Regions from separate parts of the Vibrio sp. 1288 genome, predicted to be linked through region 1. Evidence: predicted binding sites of a transcription regulator. Region 1 holds the regulator's gene; each other region holds the start of a gene.
The links. The regulator PurR, encoded in region 1, represses purine synthesis genes. The targets are predictions, from matches to a motif close to TNANGNAAACGTTTNCNTNA.
Positions count from the first base shown of each region.

Region 2: the regulator PurR is predicted to act here: its motif matches at 3,064-3,083, upstream of R8O11_RS14185 (inosine/guanosine kinase).
Region 3: the regulator PurR is predicted to act here: its motif matches at 3,451-3,470, upstream of glpX (class II fructose-bisphosphatase).

Region 1 covers NZ_JAWPOX010000006.1:54,600-62,067, forward strand. Annotated here, with positions in the region: gene R8O11_RS06405 (TfoX/Sxy family DNA transformation protein) at 1-575, opposite strand, end outside; cyclic di-GMP riboswitch class I at 692-781, opposite strand; gene purR (HTH-type transcriptional repressor PurR) at 1,069-2,073, opposite strand; gene torD (molecular chaperone TorD) at 2,542-3,189, opposite strand; gene torR (two-component system response regulator TorR) at 3,456-4,166, shown strand; gene elyC (envelope biogenesis factor ElyC) at 4,238-5,023, opposite strand; gene cmoM (tRNA uridine 5-oxyacetic acid(34) methyltransferase CmoM) at 5,138-5,929, shown strand; gene mukF (chromosome partition protein MukF) at 5,932-7,269, shown strand; gene mukE (chromosome partition protein MukE) at 7,250-7,468, shown strand, end outside.
Region 2 covers NZ_JAWPOX010000017.1:64,816-72,283, reverse strand. Annotated here, with positions in the region: gene purB (adenylosuccinate lyase) at 1-678, opposite strand, end outside; gene hflD (high frequency lysogenization protein HflD) at 832-1,449, opposite strand; gene mnmA (tRNA 2-thiouridine(34) synthase MnmA) at 1,460-2,584, opposite strand; gene R8O11_RS14190 (hypothetical protein) at 2,773-3,042, shown strand; gene R8O11_RS14185 (inosine/guanosine kinase) at 3,160-4,464, shown strand; gene R8O11_RS14180 (H-NS family nucleoid-associated regulatory protein) at 4,592-4,999, opposite strand; lysine riboswitch at 5,582-5,764, shown strand; gene tet(35) (tetracycline efflux Na+/H+ antiporter family transporter Tet(35)) at 5,874-7,468, shown strand, end outside.
Region 3 covers NZ_JAWPOX010000001.1:297,702-305,169, forward strand. Annotated here, with positions in the region: gene hslU (HslU--HslV peptidase ATPase subunit) at 1-181, shown strand, start outside; gene R8O11_RS01360 (1,4-dihydroxy-2-naphthoate polyprenyltransferase) at 1,301-2,218, shown strand; gene rraA (ribonuclease E activity regulator RraA) at 2,295-2,801, shown strand; gene zapB (cell division protein ZapB) at 2,937-3,179, opposite strand; gene glpX (class II fructose-bisphosphatase) at 3,528-4,535, shown strand; gene R8O11_RS01380 (helix-turn-helix transcriptional regulator) at 4,751-5,371, shown strand; gene R8O11_RS01385 (DUF3135 domain-containing protein) at 5,532-5,882, shown strand; gene R8O11_RS01390 (DUF805 domain-containing protein) at 5,940-6,362, opposite strand; gene R8O11_RS01395 (5-carboxymethyl-2-hydroxymuconate Delta-isomerase) at 6,524-6,871, opposite strand; gene tpiA (triose-phosphate isomerase) at 7,142-7,468, shown strand, end outside.

The sequences.
Region 1 (7,468 bases):
ATCAACTCATCTCGGCGAGCTTGAGGTACCACACTCCAATGAGTGCCGTTGATAGCACCTTCTAGTGCCCATAGCAACTCAATGTTGACGGTTGCAGAGTGCGTATCTCTTATCGCTTTATAGGCGTTAAGCGCACCTTCCTCTTCAAGCTTCTCTACGGATTCGATGCCGGCTTTTTTTAGCATGCGCTCGGTAGCCAGTCGTAAGTTAGGCAAATCTTTCAAACGGTTAGGCTTTGTACTTGCTTGCTGTTCTTTCTCAAGCTTTGCCTTTTTCAATGATTGATTCGCTACTTCGATTAAGCGTTCGCTTGATTCCCATAAATCGCTGGAAATAGCGTAGTACTTTGTAACGACTGGAAAGCCACGTTTTTTATAAACGTAAGGCTTTAGCCCTTGTTTCTCGAAGTCAGATGAAGTTTTTTGGTCTGCTCTGATATGAAGCTGATTGTTTACCACTAGTGCAAACATTGTTTCATCAGCGAATAGTCCGAAGCCACCAAACATTGAGCGCGACTTGATATTACCAAGTGCCTCAAATAGCTTCATAGAGTCTTTGAGTATCGGTTTATCCATGTTTTGTTATCTCGGTGTAATTAATATTACGCCACCAAAAGTCAGGTCCGAGAGAGTAGCAAACATGCGTAAAAACAATGTCATTACAGAGTAAAGTCATTGCTTACACACTTGCCATCGGTAACCCCGCTACCTTCCATATCGTAATATGGTTCAGGCCGGAGGCTTTGCGTCCCACTCTTTCGAATGGTTTGCCCTGTGCGTGACACAATGAGCATACTTCTTATATTGAATTAACATCACGGTTTAGCGTTAAAAGTGTGATTTCGGTTCAATAAAAATGATAGATTGAATGCTCTATTTTGCATATGGAAAGGTGCAAATTGGCCTTTGAAAAGGAGTTCTTAATATATATTACATTTATATAAAACAGGGAGTTAACGTTAGTCAATTGTTATTAGAGTGGTGTGAAGTATTAGAGAATGCTTAATTTTTCCAAAAAAATAAGCGCCCCTGTAGAGCGCTTATTTAACACGGTTAAATACAGTGAAATTTAGTTCATTTTTTTCACAGTATTTCGAATTACAAGCTCAGGTTGCATTTCGAAAATTCGTTTTTCGTGTTCTTTATCTTTGATACGCTCAAGTAGAATTTCGAATGCATTTTTACCAACACGACGTTTAGGTTGGTGGATAGTCGTTAGCGGTGGAGAGAAGTATTCCGCAAGCTCGATGTTGTCGTAGCCGATCACTGAAATATCTTCAGGAATTTTGATCCCGTTTTGTTGCAAGCGGCTCATTAGGCCTAGAGCCATTGTGTCGTTAAAACAGAATACCGCCGTCGGGCGCTTGTCCATTGCGGTAATTTTATCTGCAACTAATACGGCCGTATCACATTCAAAGTTACCTTCAAGGATCCAGTCTTCATTTACAGCTAGGTTCGCTTCGCTCATTGCGCGACGGAAACCTGCAATGCGCTCTTGGCAAGCAAGCTTTTCAAAATGACCGCTTAGACAAGCGATATCCGTATGACCATTGTCAATCAGATGTTTGGTTGCAATGTAGCCACCTTCTTCTGAGTTATCCATGATCTTGTCTGCTTGTGAGCTCTCTGGGCCCCAATCCATGACCACTTTAGGAATGTCCGCATGACGGTCAAGCATCTCTTTTAGTTCTTCGGTTAAGTCAGAACACATCACTAGGATGCCATCAACGCGCTTTTCAGCCAGCATACGAATGTAATCGCGTTGTTTTTCGTAAATCCCGCCTGTGTTACATAAAATCAGAGTATAGCCTTGGCGGTAACAGTAGCTCTCAACGCCATCAATCACTTCTGAGAAAAATAGGTTAGTTGATTGAGTTACTAACATGCCAATCGTACGAGTTGAGTTGCATTTTAGGCTGCGTGCAACGGCACTTGGCGCGTAATTCAGCTCGTCAACGGCTTTCATTACTTTTTCTTGCGTTGCTTCTGCAACGAAACGCGTTTTATTGATAACGTGCGAAACTGTCGTAGTGGAAACGCCGGCTAAGCGAGCAACGTCTTTTATCGTGGCCATAAATGGTGTCCTGTATCGAGCTACTGAAATATGTCGTATTGGATGTACCTGATGCTCTAATGGTTTCACACCTAGCAATATAAAATTGGCGCTAAGTGTCTCGGCAGCGGTTGATCCAAGTGCGACAAAAGGGTACGTAGCAGCATCGGTCGATGAATTTTATCTTTTTTCTATCTGATGAGAAATTGCCATCAACCTGTTAAGAAAACACAAAAACCGCTATATTTCAGCGGTTTACATATAAATCATATTTAATCGTTTGCGCTCACATTTTAGCCCTATGTGGACTGACTAGCAATGTTTTCAGCAAGAGATTTGTGTATTTGAAGTCACATTTTGACTGCTAAATAACCAAGCGTCTTTGCGCTAAGTTAAGGCAAACGAATATTATACCCAAGTTACTTACAATTGGTCACTTTCAGGCATACAGGAAGCCCGATAGGCAGGCTCCCTAAAAATAGGCGGCAATTATTCACCAAGAAGGTAGGCGCTGTCTAGTTTACAAAATGCAACTAATAGTTTCGCGACACTCGAGTAAAATCCAAATTCGTCGAATTTTTTACATTTGTCTGAAAACTGAGGTAACCAAGACATCAATTGTTGCTGGATAAAGTCGTTTTGTTTAACGAAGGCTTCTTCCATGTGTTTTTCTTGTTCAAGCTCGTTTGAGCGGATAATCATGTTCCCGAGAAAGTCGAGCTCAACGGCTAAGTGATCCGCAGGTTCCTTTAGGTTTTCGTCTACTTGAACGCCAAATTCAGCCATCAACTTTTCCATTTCCTCAGCTGGCTTGTCATTCAGTAAACCTGATTCACCAATGTACATGGATGCGTAAGGAAGAGCGCCGTATTTTTCTGTCTTCAAAAACAGTTCACAAAAGTCAGCTGCAAGCTCTAGTTGTGCATCTTCACGATCTTGTAACCGATTCAATGCATCAACTAGGCTATCAACGGCTGGTTTTAGCGACTCATTTTCACCTAAACCTGCGAGAAAACTGCGAATTTCAACACTGTGATAGGCTTCCAATTCTTTCTCTGTTAGTTCTTTTGCGAACAAGCTCGAAAACCACCAGTAAATTTCAGCGCGTTTTTCATTAAAAGCTTTCACTTCTTGCATTTTGGGCTCCTGAATGATGCTTCAAGTCATGCATCACAAAGTCAATTAGGGATATCCCCTAAGTGTAATCAATTAAAATGAATAGCAGTAACTATAATTGTTATGTTTTATGGTCAAAAATGACCGTTTATTAATAGCAATGGGTAAGCTTGTTTTGAATCAATAAAAACGCTAAATCTTGCGTTTTAATGTATCTATGACTAGAAATGTTACTAGTTATGAATAGAATACGTCTTGGATAATAAGAAGACAGAAAAGTGGTGTAAATGAGCTATCACGTATTAGTCGTAGAAGATGATGTTGTAACTCGTAGTAAGCTTGCGGGATATTTCCAAAATGAGGGCTACCAAGTCAGCGAAGCAGAGAGTGGCGCAGAAATGCGTGAAGTTTTGCAAGCGGGCGATGTAGACCTGATCATGCTGGATATTAACCTGCCTGGTGAAGACGGCCTGATGCTTACTCGTGAGTTACGTAGCCAATCGGATATTGGTATCATATTAGTAACAGGACGCACGGATAGCATTGATAAAATCGTAGGCCTAGAAATGGGTGCTGACGATTATGTGACAAAACCTTTTGAACTGAGAGAGCTGTTAGTTCGCGTGAAAAACTTGCTGTGGCGTATTTCAGCAGCGCGCAGTGGCAGCTCGAAAGCGAATGAAACCAGTGAAGAGCACATTGTGCGCTTTGGGGAGTGGACATTCGACATTCAACGTCGCGCACTTAGCCGCAACGGTGAGCCAGTAAAACTAACTAAAGCAGAGTATGAACTTTTGGTGGCATTATCGTCTTACCCTAACCAGGTGTTAAGTCGTGAGCGTATTTTGAACATGATCAGCCATCGAGTGGATGCGCCGAATGACCGCACCATTGATGTTCTTATTCGACGTATGCGCGCAAAAATGGAGTTCGATCCTAAGAACCCACAGATTTTTGTAACGGTGCACGGCGAAGGCTATATGTTTGCTGGTGACTAGTTGGAACATAACTCAATCGTAAAAAGAAAAGGAGAGCTTCGGCTCTCCTTTTTTGTGGCTTCAAGATAATACTAGTTTGCTTCAACCATTGGTGTTTGGCCGACAGTATCACGCAACCTTTGCCAAATACTGCCCAAGTACTCATGCCAATAAAGCTCTGTTTGTTCTAAGTAACGCGCTTTAGGTGAGTATTTATCCCAAGGTTGACTTATCTCGCTAATAGCTAAGAAGTTGGTCGGGGCTGGGATTGGTTTAATGCCTGCTGCGTTGAACTCATACAATGCACGGCTCATGTGACTCGCGGAAGTGACTAACACAATCTCCTTTTGTTGAACGAATGCAGCCGCTTGACGCGCCTCTTCCCACGTATCTTTCGCATCTTCTAATAAAATGATATCGGATTTCGCGACTCCCAACGCAAGGGCAACGTTCGCCATCATTCGCGCGTGGCTAATTTCAGATCCGCCAGCATAGCCGGATAAGATTAATTTCGCGCCTGGATACATTCTTAAAATACGAATGCCCTCAGTTAAGCGCATTAATGCTGCACGGCTTAACTGCGAGGTGGGTGGAATTTCGTCATCGATAACATGACCATTCCCTAAAACCATCACGTAGTCGATGGTGCCAGAAACTGGCAAAAAGGCTTTATGCTCTCGCTCTAACGGCATAAGAAGCTTGGTTGAAACAGGTTGGAAGGCAACAAGAAAAATGCCAACAAAAGAGAATAGAACAACGAAGCAGCCAGTTTTACGTTTTGTAGTAAAACTAATGAGAGCAAGACCCAACAAGCCTATCAGCAGCAATGCCGGAAGGGGCATAAGCATGGCTGACACTACTTTTTTCAGCTCAAACATACATAAATAGTCCGAAAAAACATCAATTGATAATAAAAATGAGGGTATCCCTCTTTATTCCTGCTTTCCTTGTGCCAGAATAGCGGCACAATCCGTTATGATAACTCAGCAGAAGTGACAGAAGACCGCAATTTCGACGATATCGCCCACAAATTTGCAAAAAATATTTACGGCTCCGATAAAGGGGAGATCCGCCAAATCATTGTGTGGGAAGATTTTCTACAGATTCTAAGTGAATTAGATGCTGACCAGCAACCCCTAGAAGTGTTAGACGCTGGTGGTGGTTTGGCACAAATGTCGCAAAAGCTTGCTAAGCTCGGACATCGAATCGCTTTATGTGATCTATCTTCGGAAATGCTGCAGTTGGCTAAGCAGGATATTGAAAAAAACGGTTTGCTTGAGCAGTATCGCCTGATTCATTCGCCTGTCCAATCCATCGGTGAACATATGGATGGACAGGTCGATCTGGTTATGTTCCACGCTGTGATGGAGTGGCTGGTTGATCCTAAGGCCGCACTTGAAACAGTTCTAGAACAAGTAAAACCGGGAGGCATCGCATCAGTCATGTTCTACAACCACCACGGTTTAGTCTATAAAAACGTAGTTTGTGGCAACATTCCTCATATATTAGACGGCATGCCTCACCGAAAAAGATTTAAACTACAGCCGCAAAAAGGCTTAAAACCTGAAGAAGTCTACCAGTGGATAGAAAATTCAGGTTTTAATATTTGTGGCAAATCTGGTATTCGCTCATTTAGTGATTACATAGGCAATATGGAATACATGGGTGATTACGAGTTTGAAGATGTGTTGGCGCTAGAAAAACAACTTTGTCGACAAGAGCCATACCTCTCATTAGGCCGCTACATTCATGTGTGGGCTAAAAAGAACGATAAACAGGAATAACAATGAGTGAGATGACTCTCAATGCTGCAGAGCAACCAATCGATGAGCTGGTTGGCTGGGTTAAGCAGCACGATTTCTCGTTGAACCTGACCACAGAGCGATTGGCATTTTTGATAGCCATTGCCGTACTGAGTAATGAAAGGTTCGATGAAGAACTGGGTGAAGGTGAACTGCATGATGCATTTGCCATCGTCACTCGACTATTTGATGAGACCGGCGAAGCCTCCGCTTTTCGTGCGAACAATGCGATCAACGAGATGGTTAAGCAGCGTCTTATGAGCCGTTTTGTCAGTGAAATTACTGACGGAGCGAGCATTTACCGCTTGTCGCCATTAGCGATAGGAATAACCGACTACTACGTGCGTCATCGTGAGTTCTCAAAACTGCGTCTATCTATCCAGCTATCCATGGTAGCGGATGAAATGGCGAAAGCGATTGAGGCAGCACAAAAAGGTGGCACACCGGGTCACTGGAAGAAAAACGTATACGGTGTTTTAAAATATTCTGTAGGCGAAATTTTCGATCAAATTGACCTCAACCAACGTGTTATGGATGAGCAGCAACAGTCAGTGAAACAACAGATTGCTGACCTGCTTAACAAAGACTGGCGCGAAGCGATCAACAACTGTGAAGCACTTCTGTCAGAAACATCAAGCACGTTGCGTGAACTTCAAGATACGCTGCAAGCCGCCAGTGATGAACTGCAAACTCAGATCCTCGATATTCAAGAAATTGTTTACGGTGACCCTGAGCTGGAGTTTATCGAAGAAGCCTTGTTTGGTCTGCAAATGAAGCTGGACCGAATCACAAGCTGGGGCCAGCAAGCGATCGACCTTTGGATTGGTTACGACCGACACGTGCACAAGTTTATTCGTACTGCAATCGATATGGATAAGAACCGTGCGTTTAGCTCGCGTCTGCGTCAATCCGTCAAAGATTACTTCGATGCGCCTTGGTATCTGACTTATGCAGATGCGGAGAGGCTTTCTGACCTTCGTGATGAGGCCCTAGTACTGCGTGATGACGAGGTCACGGGTCAAGTTCCGATGGAAGTAGAATACGAAGAGTTTCAACAAGTCAATGATGAGCTGTCTGAACGAATTGGTGACATGCTAAAAGCGCATAAAGATCAAGGCACACCAATCGATTTGAGTGTGGTACTGCGAGATTACCTTGCACAGCACCCTTACACTCATCATTTTGATTTAGCTCGCATTATCGTCGATCAAGCTGTACGTCTAGGGTATTCAGAATCGGATTACCAAGCGATTCAACCAGACTGGAAAGCAATCAACGAATTTGGGGCAAAGGTACAAGCGAATGTCATCGACCGATACTAATGAATACATGTCAGAGAATCTGGCAAAAGCAATTTCTAACCCTCTGTTCCCAGCGCTAGACAGCATGCTTCGAGCAGGGCGTCATATCTCAAGTGAAGATCTAGACAATCACGCGTTGTTGTCGGATTTCGAACTTGAGCTTTCTTCTTTCTACCAACGCTACAACACCGAATTGGTGAAAGCGCCAGAAGGTTTCTTC
Region 2 (7,468 bases), on a different contig from region 1:
CCAATCTAGCTCTGGGTAAGCAGAAAGGTGTGCGTTGTAGTTACCTACTGCACCGTTGATTTTCGCTAGGATCTCAACGTTTTCGATTTGCTTGAATTGACGCTCCATACGGTACGCCACGTTTGCCATTTCTTTACCCATAGTAGATGGAGAAGCAGGCTGACCGTGTGTACGAGATAGAAGAGGAATGTCGCGGTATTCCACTGCTAGTGCTTTGATAGCGTCGATTAGGTTACGGATTTCTGGAAGAATCACGTTCTCACGCGCTTCTTTAAGCATTAGAGCGTGTGATGTGTTGTTGATGTCTTCAGAAGTACATGCGAAGTGGAAGAACTCGTTTACTGCGTGCAGTTCAGGAACGTCTGCTACTTTCTCTTTTAGGAAGTACTCAACCGCTTTTACGTCGTGGTTAGTTGTACGCTCGATCTCTTTGATACGGCGTGCATCTTCTTCAGAGAAGTTTGCAGCAAGGTCGTCTAGGAATTGGTTTGCTTCTGCGCTAAACGCTGGCACTTCTGCAATTTCAGCAGTAGCAGCAAGCTTTTGTAGCCAGCGGATTTCAACGATAGTACGGTACTTTAGTAGACCGTATTCACTGAAAATTTCGCGTAACGCAATTGTCTTGCTTCCGTAACGGCCGTCTACTGGTGAAACAGCAGTCAATGCTGACAGTTCCATGATGTTCTCCTGAATTGGGTTTCTAAATTTCGTGAGCTTTATACCAATAACTGTGGCAATTGTCACGAATATCGCGCAAACGTTTGCGCGATATTTGTTTTAGTCGAAAAAAATGAGCTCGCGATAAACGCGAGCTGCTTATTTGATATTTTACTACAGACGAGCAAGAAGGATTTGTGCTTGCTCTACCATCTTCTTGCGCCCGAAGATTAGGTGGCGACGCTTACCACCAACTTGACGCCAAAGAACTGCACTACGAATGCCAGATAACAACAGCGCACGAACTTTGTGTTGGCTTGCCGTCTGCTGCAGTACAGATGGCGTGCCCGTTACTTGAATGCGTGGGCCAATAGGGCTAACGACATCCAGATAGATGCTCGCTAAATTGCTGATCATTTGATCGTCTAGTAGCTCAAAGTGCTCTGACTGACGCTTGGCCATTTGAATACGATCACCAAGCTGAGACATAGCATCGTTACGAGAGCTTAACTTACGCTCTAACGCCATTAAACTAATAATGTAACGAGTAATTTCACTGCCTGATGGTGTGCTATCAATCCCTTTAACCAAGCATTCTAGGCCGAGCTTTAGATCGGCTTCGCGACCGAATACGCCAACTGTGTTAGCAGGGTTCGTGCTCAAAATAGCGTTGATTGATGTTTCAAAAGCAGCTTGATCACAATGTCCGTTTCTCGCTACCTGTTGAACTAAAGCAACAGCTTGGCAAATCCCAGCGAAAGCGATAGTACGGTCATAAAGTGTATTCGCCACGTAACGACTCCTAAGCTTGAGAATATTTAATGCGTTGCTCGATGATGCCGCCACCTAGGCACACGTCACCTTTGTAGAACACTGCTGATTGACCTGGAGTTACAGCAATTTGTGGCTCGTCAAAGATAACTTTAATGTTTTCATCATCGATAGGGATGATTGTACAAGGAATATCTTCCTGACGGTAACGAGTTTTCACTGTGCACTTCATAACATCGCGAATTGGCTCACGATCTACCCAGTGAAGTTGTGATGCAAGTAGACCTTCTGATTTCAACATTGGATGGTCTTTACCTTGAACAGCAATCAAAACGTTACGTTCTAGATCTTTCTCACCAACGAACCATGGGTCCTCGTTACCACCGCCGCCTTTACGGCCACCGATGTGTAGACCTTTACGCTGACCAAGTGTGTGGTACATCAGGCCTTGGTGTTGACCAATCACTTCGCCTTCTGGAGTCTCGATATTACCAGGCTGAGCTGGAAGGTAGCGACCTAGGAATTCCGTAAACTTGCGTTCACCGATGAAACAAATACCAGTTGAATCTTTCTTCTTAGCAGTAATTAGGTCTTGCTCTTCCGCAATGCGGCGTACTTCTGGTTTCTCTAGGTCACCAACAGGGAATAGGCTACGTGCGATTTGCTCGTTGCTTAATGTGTACAGGAAGTAGCTTTGATCTTTGTTGCCATCTAGACCACGTAACATTTGTGGTTTTTCACCGTTTTCTGGGAAAGAGCGACGCACATAGTGGCCCATTGCAATGTAATCAGCATCAAGTACTTCATCAGCGAATTCTAGGAATGCTTTGAACTTGATTTCTTTGTTACAAAGAATGTCAGGGTTCGGAGTACGGCCCGCTTTGTATTCAGCAAGGAAGTACTCAAATACGTTATCCCAGTATTCGGCAGCAAAGTTGATAGTGTGTAGGTGGATGCCTAGCTTGTCACATACTGCCTGAGCGTCAGCAAGATCTTCTGCCGCTGTACAATATTCTTCGTTGTCATCTTCTTCCCAGTTCTTCATGAAAAGGCCTTCTACTTGGTAGCCTTGCTGCTTTAGAAGATACGCGGAAACAGATGAATCAACGCCGCCGGACATACCGACGATGACTTTCTTTTGGCTGTTATCAGACATTACTAAACACCACTTAAATAAACGGGATGCAGATTCTATCAGAATCCACAGACCGGTGACAGATCCGAGATCGAAATCACAATTCGTTTCGCTGGATTTTTCTTCAACAAAGATTCGAACGAGTAATTTCGCAAGTATAGAAGAGGTATATATGGCATAGTTGGCCAAAATCCAAGAGGAAACACCAAATGACAGAAGAAAACCAATTTATGCAAGAAAGTGAGTTGATTGAAATTGTTGAAAATCAGCTCGAAGATGGCAACCCGCTTAAAGTAAAAGAAACCCTTATGCGTTTAATGATGACTGGCACACCACGTGAAGATGCGGTTGCGATGATGGCATGTGCGATGTCAATTGAGATTTTTGATGTGATGAAGAATGAAGGTGAGTTCAACCTAAAGCGTTATAGCGAGCACCTTGAGCAACTACCAGATCTCAGCTTTATGGAAGGTGAATAAGCCACCTAAAAGAAAAAAGTAGTCAGCAAACGTTTGCTATAATCGCTTTTATTGCTGCTTTATTATTAGCGGTATAGAATCCGCTCTCCTTTTCATCCCCTTACTCAGACTGACAATATGAAATTTCCTGGACAACGCAAATCGAAGCACTATTTTCCTGTTCATGCTCGTGACCCGCTGGTGAGCCAAGCACAAGAAAGCAAGAAGATGACGCGCACTCACATCATTGGTATTGACCAAACCTTGGTTGATATTGAAGCAAAAGTTACAACGGATGTGATTGAAAAGTACGGTCTGAGTAAAGGTCACTCTCTGGTTATCGATGACGAAAGAGCAGAAGAGTTATACCAGCAACTGAAAGAAGAGAACTTGATTACCAATGAGTATGCGGGCGGTACAATTGGTAACACGCTACATAACTACTCCGTGCTAGCGGATGACCGCTCCACACTACTTGGAGTGATGAGCCAGGATATTAAGATTGGCAGCTACGGTTACCGTTATCTTTGTAATACATCAAGCCGCATGGACTTGAACTACCTACAAGGTGTAGATGGTGCAATTGGCCGTTGTTTTGCTCTTATCACAGAAGACGGTGAACGTACTTTTGCTATCAGCGAAGGGCAAATGAACCAACTCCATCCTGATAGCATTCCAGAGAAAATCTTTAAAAATGCATCAGCACTTGTACTGACGTCATATCTAGTACGTTGCAAAGACGGCGACCCAATGCCGGAAGCAACAATGAAAGCAATTGAGTACGCGAAAAAGAATGATGTGCCTGTTGTTCTGACTTTAGGCACAAAGTTTGTTATTCAAGATGACCCTAAATATTGGCAAGAATTCATTAGAGATAACGTTTCAGTCGTTGCGATGAATGAAGATGAAGCAGAAGCACTGACGGGGGAATCTGATCCACTTGCTGCGTCTGATAAAACATTGGAGTGGGCTGATCTAGTATTGTGCACGGCGGGTCCTGTAGGTCTATTTATGGCTGGGTATACGGAAGATAGCGCGAAGCGCGAAACTTCTTTGCCATTACTTCCAGGGTCAATTGCTGAATTTAATCGTTATGAATTCAGTCGTCCGGCGAAAAAAGACTCATGCGAGACGCCAATAAAAGTGTACTCGCATATCTCGCCATATATGGGTGGCCCAGAAAAAATTAAGAATACAAATGGCGCAGGTGATGCTGCGTTATCTGCTGTTCTTCATGATATGGCAGCAAATAAATACCATAAAGAAAATGTGCCTAATTCAAGCAAGCACAGTAACGAGTATTTAACTTACTCTTCTTTTTCTCAAGTCTGCAAATACGCAAACCGTGCTAGCTACGAAGTTCTCGTGCAACATTCACCACGATTGTCGCGCGGACTTCCTGAGCGAGAAGATAGCCTAGAAGAAGCATACTGGGAACGTTAATACGAAGCGGTTTAATTAACTATTCTGTAACTAAAGTAAAAGGCACATTAAGAAATGTGCCTTTTTTATTTGTAATGGTTTAAATAAAAAAGGCTCCCTATGGGAGCCTTTTAAAAATAGCACGGATCTAGATTAGGAACTCATCCAGAGATTTACCTGCATCAAGTTGCTCTTGAATCGCCGAAGGTGTACGACCTTGGCCAGTCCAAGTTTTCTCATTACCGTTTGAATCTGTGTATTTGTATTTAGCAGGGCGAGGTGCGCGCTTCGCTTTGCCTTTCGTCTTAGTTTCGCCAGATAGCGCAGTAATAAGTGCTTCTACGTCAATACCGTCTTGAGCGATTTTCTCAGCAATCTCTGCAAGCTTAGCTTCTTGCTCTGCTTGTGCTGCGCGTTCTGCTTCTTCTGCTTCACGACGCTCATCTACGACAGTAGTGAGTTTATCTAGAGCTTCTTCCAATTGTTCTAGAGTCAGCTCACGAGAAAATGCACGAAGGCTACGGATATTTAGAAGGGTTTTAGTCAGCTCTGACATAACGATTCCTATTAAAAGGTTAATGTGTTGGGCACTTTTTATCGTTACGATTAAATAATGCCAATCTATAAATAAACAAAGAGTCCTTATATTTAACTTTATCTTTTCCTTATGTGCAAATGCTAAATCAAGATTTTGTTTAAATTTGACTATTTTTTAAAGCAATTAATATTATTACACTCGAAATAAATCATTATTAGATGAGAACTAAAATCAACAATCATTATTGTATAGAGAGAGTGACAGCTTGGTTTTTTATAAAAAAATTTGAGTTATTACTTAAAAATATGAAGCATCCATCTTTAATGGTGTGTCATATATCCTTAATTTATTGATATAAGATAAACCATGATATTTCTAAGGTAGTAATAATGTTTCATAAATAACATGATTGATGTGATTTCAGTTGCACAAAACTTATGGAAGTAGGCAAGGTTTATAAATTATCTCAGTCATTATTTATTTGTTTAATTTAGTTTGATGTGTTGCATTGACTCTCATCATAAGTACAATGGCTGCCACCTGATGCAATATTGCAGACAATTTGTTGTTAATTTGTACAGTTAGTGGTTAATTGTTTGTTGTTGCCGTAGAGGCGCGGTCTCGAAGAGTAGCTATTATTGGGGTGATGCCAATGAATAATAGTGGAAGGCGAAGATTGCCGAAGTAAGTAACTCATCAAAGTTACTTGCTGGGGTTGTATCTGAAAGGAACAACACTGCCATAGTATATATTCACATTAAACTATGGAGCGCTACTGTAGGGTTGGGTGGAGTGTTCGCTTCCCTGTCGCTAAGTTCAACATGAGCACGTATCGTATGCTACGTGACTTGTCTGCAGTAGATCTCTAGCCAAACTTTGGTTTTTGAAGATCATGAATTTAATAGATTTTTCTAGTTCTCCTGTTTCATTATTGCCACCTATTGTCGCTTTGACTTTGGCGATTTTGACTCGACGTGTATTAGTTTCCTTGGGTGTAGGTATCGTGCTAGGTGCGGTGCTACTTAATAGCTGGTCTATCAGCGACACCGCAGGTTACGTCAGTTCTCAAGTTTCTTCTGTCTTTATTGAAGATGGCGGAATTAACACTTGGAACATGAGCATTGTTGGTTTCCTAATCTTATTAGGTATGACAACAGCTTTATTAACGCTATCTGGCGGTACTCGTGCTTTTGCTGAATGGGCACAATCTCGAGTGAAGAGTAAACGCGGCTCCAAACTTCTTGCCGCCTTTTTAGGCGTATTCATTTTTGTCGATGATTACTTTAATAGCCTTGCTGTTGGTGCGATCTCTCGCCCAGTAACCGATCGCTTTTATGTGTCTCGCGCTAAGCTTGCGTACATTCTAGACTCAACCGCTGCTCCAATGTGTGTAATTATGCCTGCTTCTAGCTGGGGTGCTTACATTATTACTATTATTGGCGGGATCTTAGTCTCACATGGGATCACAGAGTATTCGGCTCTTGGCGCATATGTTCGTCTTATCCCAATGAACTTCTACGCCGTTTTTGCGCTGTTAATGGTGTTCGCTGTTGCGTGGTTTGGTCTTGATATTGGTAAAATGCGTGAGCATGAAATCTCTGCATCGCAAGGTCGTGGCTTTGATAAAGACAAAGAAAATGACTCGCAAGAAGCGCATGACCTAAACGAAGAGCTAGATATCCGTGAAAGTGAAAAGGGTAAAGTGTCAGATTTGATACTTCCTATCGTGACGCTTATTATCGCGACTATCGCTTCAATGCTTTACACGGGTGGCCAAGCATTGGCTGCTGATGGTAAGGAGTTTGCGCTTCTTGGTGCTTTTGAAAATACAGATGTAGGTACATCACTAATCTACGGTAGCTTGCTTGGCTTAGCAGTTGCACTGTTTACTGTTGTGAAGCAAGGTCTACCAATGGCTGAGATCGCACGTACACTTTGGATTGGTGCTAAGTCTATGTTTGGTGCGATTCTAATCTTAGTATTTGCCTGGACCATTGGTTCTGTTATCGGTGATATGAAGACTGGTACTTACCTTTCGACAATGGCGCAGGGCAACATTAACCCGCACTGGCTACCAGTTATCCTATTCTTGTTGTCTGGCCTGATGGCGTTCTCAACAGGTACTTCATGGGGTACGTTCGGTATCATGTTACCAATCGCGGGTGACATGGCTAGCGCAACAGACGTAGCGCTAATGCTACCGATGCTGAGTGCGGTTTTAGCTGGTGCGGTATTCGGTGACCATTGTTCACCAATCTCAGATACGACTATCTTGTCATCGACGGGTGCACGTTGTAACCACATTGATCACGTATCAACACAGCTACCTTATGCATTATCAGTCGCGCTTGTTTCATGCGTCGGCTTTATTGCCCTTGGTATGACTGCTTCAATAGCGTTCTCGTTCATTGCAGCGTCGATAACATTCGTTATCGTTTGCGCTATTTTGTCATGGCTTTCAAAGTCTAAAATAGCGTCTTGCCAGAG
Region 3 (7,468 bases), on a different contig from region 1:
CGAAAGCACAGAAAACATCGGTGCTCGTCGCTTACACACCGTAATGGAACGCTTGATGGATGAAATCTCTTACGACGCAGCGGAGCAATCTGGCGCTAAATTCGTTATTGATTCCGCTTATGTGAAAGAGCGCCTAGGCGACACGATTGAAGATGAAGATCTAAGCCGCTTTATTCTTTAACCGCAATCTATCCCACCAAAGCCCAGAACCTTGTTTCTGGGCTTTTTGTTGAGAATGCTTTGACAACATCTAAATCAAAAGCTCTCGTCATTCTAGCGAGCTCAAGCGAGACTAAGAATCTGCTAACAACAGACGCCTACTCTTCCTCGCTCACCTTAATCACCGCACAATCGGACGATAGATTCTGAATCACACTCGTTCCTCGCTGTTCAGAATGACGGTTACTGTGACAACACCTAAATCAAAAAGATCTCATCATTCTAGCGAGCTTAAGCGAGACTAAGAATCTGCTAACAGCAAACGCCTATTCTTTCTCTCTCACCGTAACACTTCACAATCGGATGATCGATTCTGAATCACACTCGTTCCTCGCTGTTCAGAATGACGGTGACTTAGACAACATCTAGATCAAAAAGATCTCGTCATTCTAGCGAGCTTAAGCGAGACTAAGAATCTGCTAACAGCAAACGCCTTTCTTTCCAACTCACCCTCACCACTGCACAATCGGATGATCGATTCTGAATCACCTCGTTCCTCGCTGTTCAGAATGACGGTGACTTTGACAACATCTAAATCAAAAAGATCTCGTCATTCTAGTGAGCTCAAGCGAGACTAAGAATCTAGTAACAGCAGACGCCTATTCTTTCTCTCTCACCGTAACACTTCACAATCGGATGATAGATTCTGAATCACACTCGTTCCTCGCTGTTCAGAATGACGGTGACTTAGACAACATCTAGATCAAAAAGATCTCGTCATTCTAGCGAGCTTAAGCGAGACTAAGAATCAGCTAACAGCAAACGCCTTTCTTTCCAACTCACCTTAACCACGGCACTATTGGGACGATAGATTCTGAATCACCTCGTTCCTGGCTGTTCAGAATGACGGTGACTTTGACAACATCTAAATCAAAAGACCTGGTCATTCTAGCGAGCTCAAGCGAGACTAAGAATCTGGTAACAGCAGACGCCTATTCTTTCCCACTCCCCTTCACCACCGCACAATCGGACGATAGATTCTGAATAACCCTTTGACTTCTAGCTGAGTTGTTTTAGGTCAATAGCGTATCTGCCTCTTTGTGCTTATACTGGGCACATTGGTTACTAGCACGAAATTTCCATGAAACAATCTCTACAGATCTGGCTTGAAGCCGCTCGTCCAAAAACATTACCTCTGGCATTGGTCTCTATCTTAACAGGTAGCGTGCTCGCGTACTCGGCGGGTCATTTCTCATTGACGATTGCCATCATGGCTTTCGTAACCGCGACATTGCTGCAAATTCTGTCCAACCTGGCAAACGACTATGGCGATGCCGTTCAAGGCACAGATAACGACAAACGCCTCGGTCCATTACGAGCGATGCAGTCTGGCGCGGTAAGTGCTAAACAGATGAAACAAGCGATTATCTTTAACATCGTTCTGACCGCCATTTCAGGCTTGGTGTTAGTTTTCTATTCACTAAGTTCACTGGAAAGCATTGTCACTTTTATCGGGCTGGGAATTTTGGCCATTCTCGCAGCCATTGCTTATACCATGGGTAGCAAACCATACGGTTACGTGGGGCTTGGCGATATATCAGTGTTCTTGTTTTTTGGTTTACTCGGCGTATCCGGTACCTACTTCTTGCATACCGGTCACGTAGACACCACGCTATTCTTACCTGCTTTAGGCTGCGGTTTACTCGCTGTTGCAGTCCTCAATATCAACAATATGCGTGATATAGAGAACGACCGAGAGTGTGGTAAACGTACGGTGGCGGTACGCTTAGGTCAACGTAAAGCCAAACAGTACCACTTTATTTTACTTGGCGGAGCTATCCTTGCCTTTGCGGCTTACTTGTTAATTCAAGACAAACCCGTTTGGATTAGCTTGCCATTCTTACTTAGTATTTATTTCGTGGCCGATCATGGTAAAGCGGTTTGGCATACACAAAAGCCTGCTCAAATAGCACCAATGATGCCAGTCATCGTGAAATGCTCTCTAGTCACCAACGTTTTGTTTGCAACAATTGTGGTAGCTCAAACTCTAGTAAGTTAAAAAAGGATTGTCATTGCATTGACTTAATGCCTAGATATACTCAAAGACAACCAATTTCTGTTTAGAAAGGTACGCTATGGAATACAATACCTCAGCACTCTGTGATATCTACCTCGATCAGGTAGATGTGGTTGAACCAATGTTCAGTAACTTTGGCGGTCGCGCTTCATTTGCCGGGCAAATCACCACCATCAAGTGTTTTGAAGATAATTCGTTGATCCGCGAGACATTAGAGCAAGATGGACTTGGTCGCGTTTTGTTAATTGACGGTGGCGGTTCCCTACGTAAAGCCCTTATCGATGCAGAAATCGCAACCATTGCGGAAGAAAACGAGTGGGAAGGCATTGTCGTTTACGGCTGTGTTCGTGAAGTAGATGAACTTGAAGATATGAACTTAGGCATTCAAGCCCTCGCTTCTATTCCTGTTGGAGCGACCAGTCAGGGTATTGGCGAATTGGATGTACCAGTCAACTTTGGCGGCGTTAGCTTCCTTCCAGAAGATTACATTTATGCTGATAGCACCGGAATTATCCTGTCGCCAGAACCATTGAATATTGATTTAGAGTTGGATGAAGAAGCATAACGAGTCTTAGGCGCCTAGGTTATAGGGCCTTCTCTTGGCTCTTAGCGCCTAGCCTTGTCTCAACATTTTCTACTTCCCTAAAACACAAACACCCGCTTAACGCGGGTGTTTTTAATTTGGAATGAAAAAGCCGAATTATTCCACTTCGTCCATTTTGCCAAGTAGTGCACGAATGCGCTCTTGCCATTGTGCGTGCTCTTGCTGTGCTTGTTGTGCTTTTTGCTCTAGCTCTTCACGTTGAGAGCGAAGCTCGTTAGCTTCTTCCGCAAGTTTAGCTTTATCTTCTTTCAGCTCTTCGACTTCCATCTGAAGAAGAGTGATTGTGTCAACTGCAGTTTGAATTTTAGATTCTAGTTGTTCTAGTACTTCAAAAGACATCTTGGCCTACCTATGTTATTCCGTTGGGACGATGTGCGAGATTGATGCACACCTAACCTATATAAGGTTCATTCTACTCAGCGTCGCGATGAGAAACACTCACTATATTCGATATTTTGCATCATTCGGTCAAAAAATCAGCGCAATCTCACTAAACGCTGACTTTTCTTGTCGCCGAAGCATTTTTGAGCAAGGATTTTGCGTCCCGCTACGCTGAAAGTCGCCCTAAGTATTGATCAAATTCAAGTTAGATAAAGTAAAAGCCTCGCAAAAAGGCAAACGTTTACCCGACCTTGTGATAGAATCGCCGCGCAAATTCTTCTTCCCTCTTGCTTACTTGGAGACATCATGAAACGCGATTTAGCAATGGCATTTTCCCGTGTGACTGAAGGTGCAGCTCTGGCTGGTTACAAATGGCTTGGCCGTGGCGATAAAAACGCAGCCGATGGCGCAGCTGTTGAAGTTATGCGCACGCTACTGAATAAAACAGATATCAGTGGTGAAATTGTCATTGGTGAAGGTGAAATCGATGATGCGCCAATGCTGTACATTGGTGAGCAAGTTGGTATTGGTGGTGATGAAGTGGATATTGCAGTCGACCCGATTGAAGGGACGCGTATGACGGCAATGGGACAATCGAACGCACTAGCCGTACTTGCCGCAGGTGAGAAAGGCAGCTTTCTTAAAGCGCCAGATATGTACATGGAAAAACTGGTTGTTGGCCCTGGCGCAAAAGGCGTAATTGACTTAGAGAAGCCGTTAAAAGAAAACCTAGAGAACGTAGCAAAAGCCCTGAACAAGCCACTTGATACCCTAGTCGTTATTACCCTTGCGAAACCTCGCCACGATGACATTATTGCAGCAATGCAAGCAATGGGTGTACGTGTCTTTGCGGTGCCTGATGGAGACGTGGCTGCCTCTATTCTGACTTGTATGCCAGACAGTGAAGTGGACATGATGTACTGTATTGGCGGCGCGCCAGAAGGGGTAGTATCAGCAGCGGTAATTCGAGCGCTAGATGGTGACATGCATGGTCGTCTGCTTCCTCGTCACGAAGTAAAAGGCGATACTGAAGAAAACCGCATTTACGGTGCAGATGAACTAAAACGCTGCGATGAAATGGGCGTAAAAGCGAATGTTGTCCTCAAAATGGAAGACATGGCTCGTAGCGACAATGTGGTATTTTCAGCAACAGGCATTACTAAAGGTGACTTGCTAGAAGGCATCTCTCGCCAAGGCAATATTGCAACCACAGAAACGCTGCTCGTGCGTGGTCGATGCCGAACTATTCGTCGCATTAAGTCGACTCACTACCTAGATCGTAAAGATCCAGAAGTGCGTGATATTATTCTTTAAGCATTTCTCGAGGCTCTCGCTCAATCTGAGTGTGAGCCTTTCTTTTCGCACAACCGGACAATAGATTCTGAATCACACTCGTTTCTCACTGTTCAGAGTGTATATATTGGTTCGCATAAAGATAGCACCTACAAAGCCACACTCAAATTAAGTCAACACTTTTCTTTACTAACCCTATCGCGCATAATATCTACTGACGTATAAATGGTGGGTATATGAAGACCGTAGATAGGATATTGCAAATCGTTAAGCGTGATGGTTCCGTCACTGCAAAACAACTCTCCTCTGAGCTAGGTATGACAACCATGGGGGCTCGTCAGCACCTGCAAGGTTTAGAAGATGATGGCATTCTTTCTATCCATGACGTAAAAGTAAAAGTTGGTCGCCCTGCTCGTCATTGGTCTCTCACTCAAAAAGGTCATGAGCAATTTGCTGACCGTCACGGTGAGTTGACCATTCAGTTTATAGAAGCTGTCGAACATATCTTTGGCAAAGATGGACTGGAAAAAGTCACATCAGAAAGGGAAAAACTCACGTTACAAAGTTATCGTCAGCATCTTAAGCAATGCGACTCTCTGCAAAGCAAACTAGAAACACTCGTCACATTAAGAGAGCAAGAAGGCTATATGGCAGAGCTCGAGAAAGATGAGAACGGATTCATCTTGATCGAAAATCACTGTCCGATTTGTAAAGCCGCAACTCGCTGCCCAAGCTTGTGCCAATCAGAATTAAGTGTCTTTCAGTCTTTACTTGGACGTGACACCAAAGTAGAGCGTACCGAACACATCATTAGTGGCCAAAGACGCTGCGTTTACCGCATCCAACAACTGCAGTAACCACCACAACCAAACATCGACATGCCGCACTTATTCAATCTCAAGCTTGAAAGCTACTCTTATAAGTGAGACGGCTGAAGAATTCATCCTCTCTCCTCTTTCTAGTGGTATAGGCTTTTAGTAACTAAAGGCAATTTCCATAAGGATTTGGAGAGCATCGATGTCTAATCTACGTCATATCCCATCACAAACGCTTCCTCCATTCGATGAAATGGTTCGAATGGCAGAGCGAGACCCAGAAGCTTTTGAGCAATTTCGTCATGAGATGGCGAAAGAGATGATCGAGAGCGCATCAGAAAATATGAAAGAAAGATTGTGGGCTCAACAAAGCCACATTGATAGAGTCATTAGCACGTGTAAAAACCCTCATCACACCAATGTGGTATTGATGAACGAGTTGCAAAAACAGGTCGTAAAGTTCAAAGCAGCGCTACAAGGGGAAGCGGCACCGACTCAAAAAGCGGATGTGATTAGCTTAAATACGTTTAAAGATAGGGATGATTTTTACTAAAAGGCAGGAATAAGACTCTAGAACCCTAGAGTCTTATTCCAAAACATAGAGCTATACTTATTCCGGCTCAGGGCCATATTGGTTTGGTCCTGATGTCCCCTTTAAGAAACCACATTCAATTAGAATCCATAAACCACAAATCAGAGAAATGGAAGCGACGAACATCTGTGGGGTCGACGGCTCTTGCGCGGCAGGGCTAGTCATTGGCGTGGCAATTCGTCCTATAATCAACGGAATATTCAGTGCTAGCCAATAGATCGATTTGTTGCGGTCATGCCAACGCTTGGTGGTGATCGCCAAATCAGGGATCAACAGGACCACCAAGAAAATAGGAAGAAGCACATAAGAGAGAGTAGGAAGCAGTAGGCTGATACCGGCACCAAAGCCTAGAATGGACACATAGTAAATTACGTTCCAAATCCAGTAGGTTTTACGGTCTATACGTCCTTGAAAAGAAAACAGTAACTCTTTAGTCGACATCAAATTTACCCCAAAGTAGAAAGGTTATAGATTAGCCGAGTCGATATAGTTTGGAAAGGACACCGATAACTTGGGTGCCCACAACGTCCTTATAACAAGCAGAGCCAGGCTGAGAATTCGTAACAATAACCCCTCGCTGTTCTCGAGCAATCCAGCACCACCTAGTTCACTACCTTTTGGAAGCTATCTATATCCATGTCTCGGATATTGACCGTTAAACTGTGCACGTGACTAGCTTGCTCTTGAAGAGTCGCCATCAAGGCTCGTGACAGTTCTCGCTTTTGTTCTTGGGAGCGACCAGATAACAAATCAAAGTTGATATGGATAAAGTCGAGGCTATCACCCTCCTCTCCTATTAACCAATTGTGGCACCGGAGCGTTCTAGATTTCACAGACGCGAGTTCAAAAAGGCCACTATCTAACGCAGCTTTATGTAAGTCTTCCAGCAAACCTTGTACATTGACTCGCTCTTCCACTGAGTTCGAATACTCTAAAACTAAGTTTGGCATTTTGATTCCTTTCTACAACATAATAAATTCAGTGCGTAGTAATACCAATCTAGCCAGTAATTTCCGAGGAATGAACTATCATTCTGTCTACGCGATCACCAATCGATTGCTTTTGATAAAAATAACAGAACAACTTCGACTCCAGACGGAGAAAGAAAGCCACATAAGACATGATACCAATCATGATCTGTTCCTATTATTCTGTTATATTGCTACGTAGATTTTTTACATTAATAGACTATTTACATTAAAAATAAGGGAGATATTCCTATGCGTCGTCCTGTAGTGATGGGTAACTGGAAACTAAACGGCAGCAAAGCAATGGTAACTGAGCTGCTAACTGGTCTTAACGCTGAGCTTGAAGGCGTTGAAGGTGTTGACGTAGCAGTAGCTCCACCTGCACTTTACCTAGATCTGGCTGAGCGTCTAATTATTGAGGGCGGTAACAAGATCATCCTAGGTGCTCAAAACACTGACCTAAATAACAGCGGTGCTTTCACTGGCGACATGTCTCCAGAAATGCTGAAAGACTTCGGTGCTTCTCACATCATCATCGGTCACTCAGAGCGTCGTGAATACCACAACGAATCTGACGAG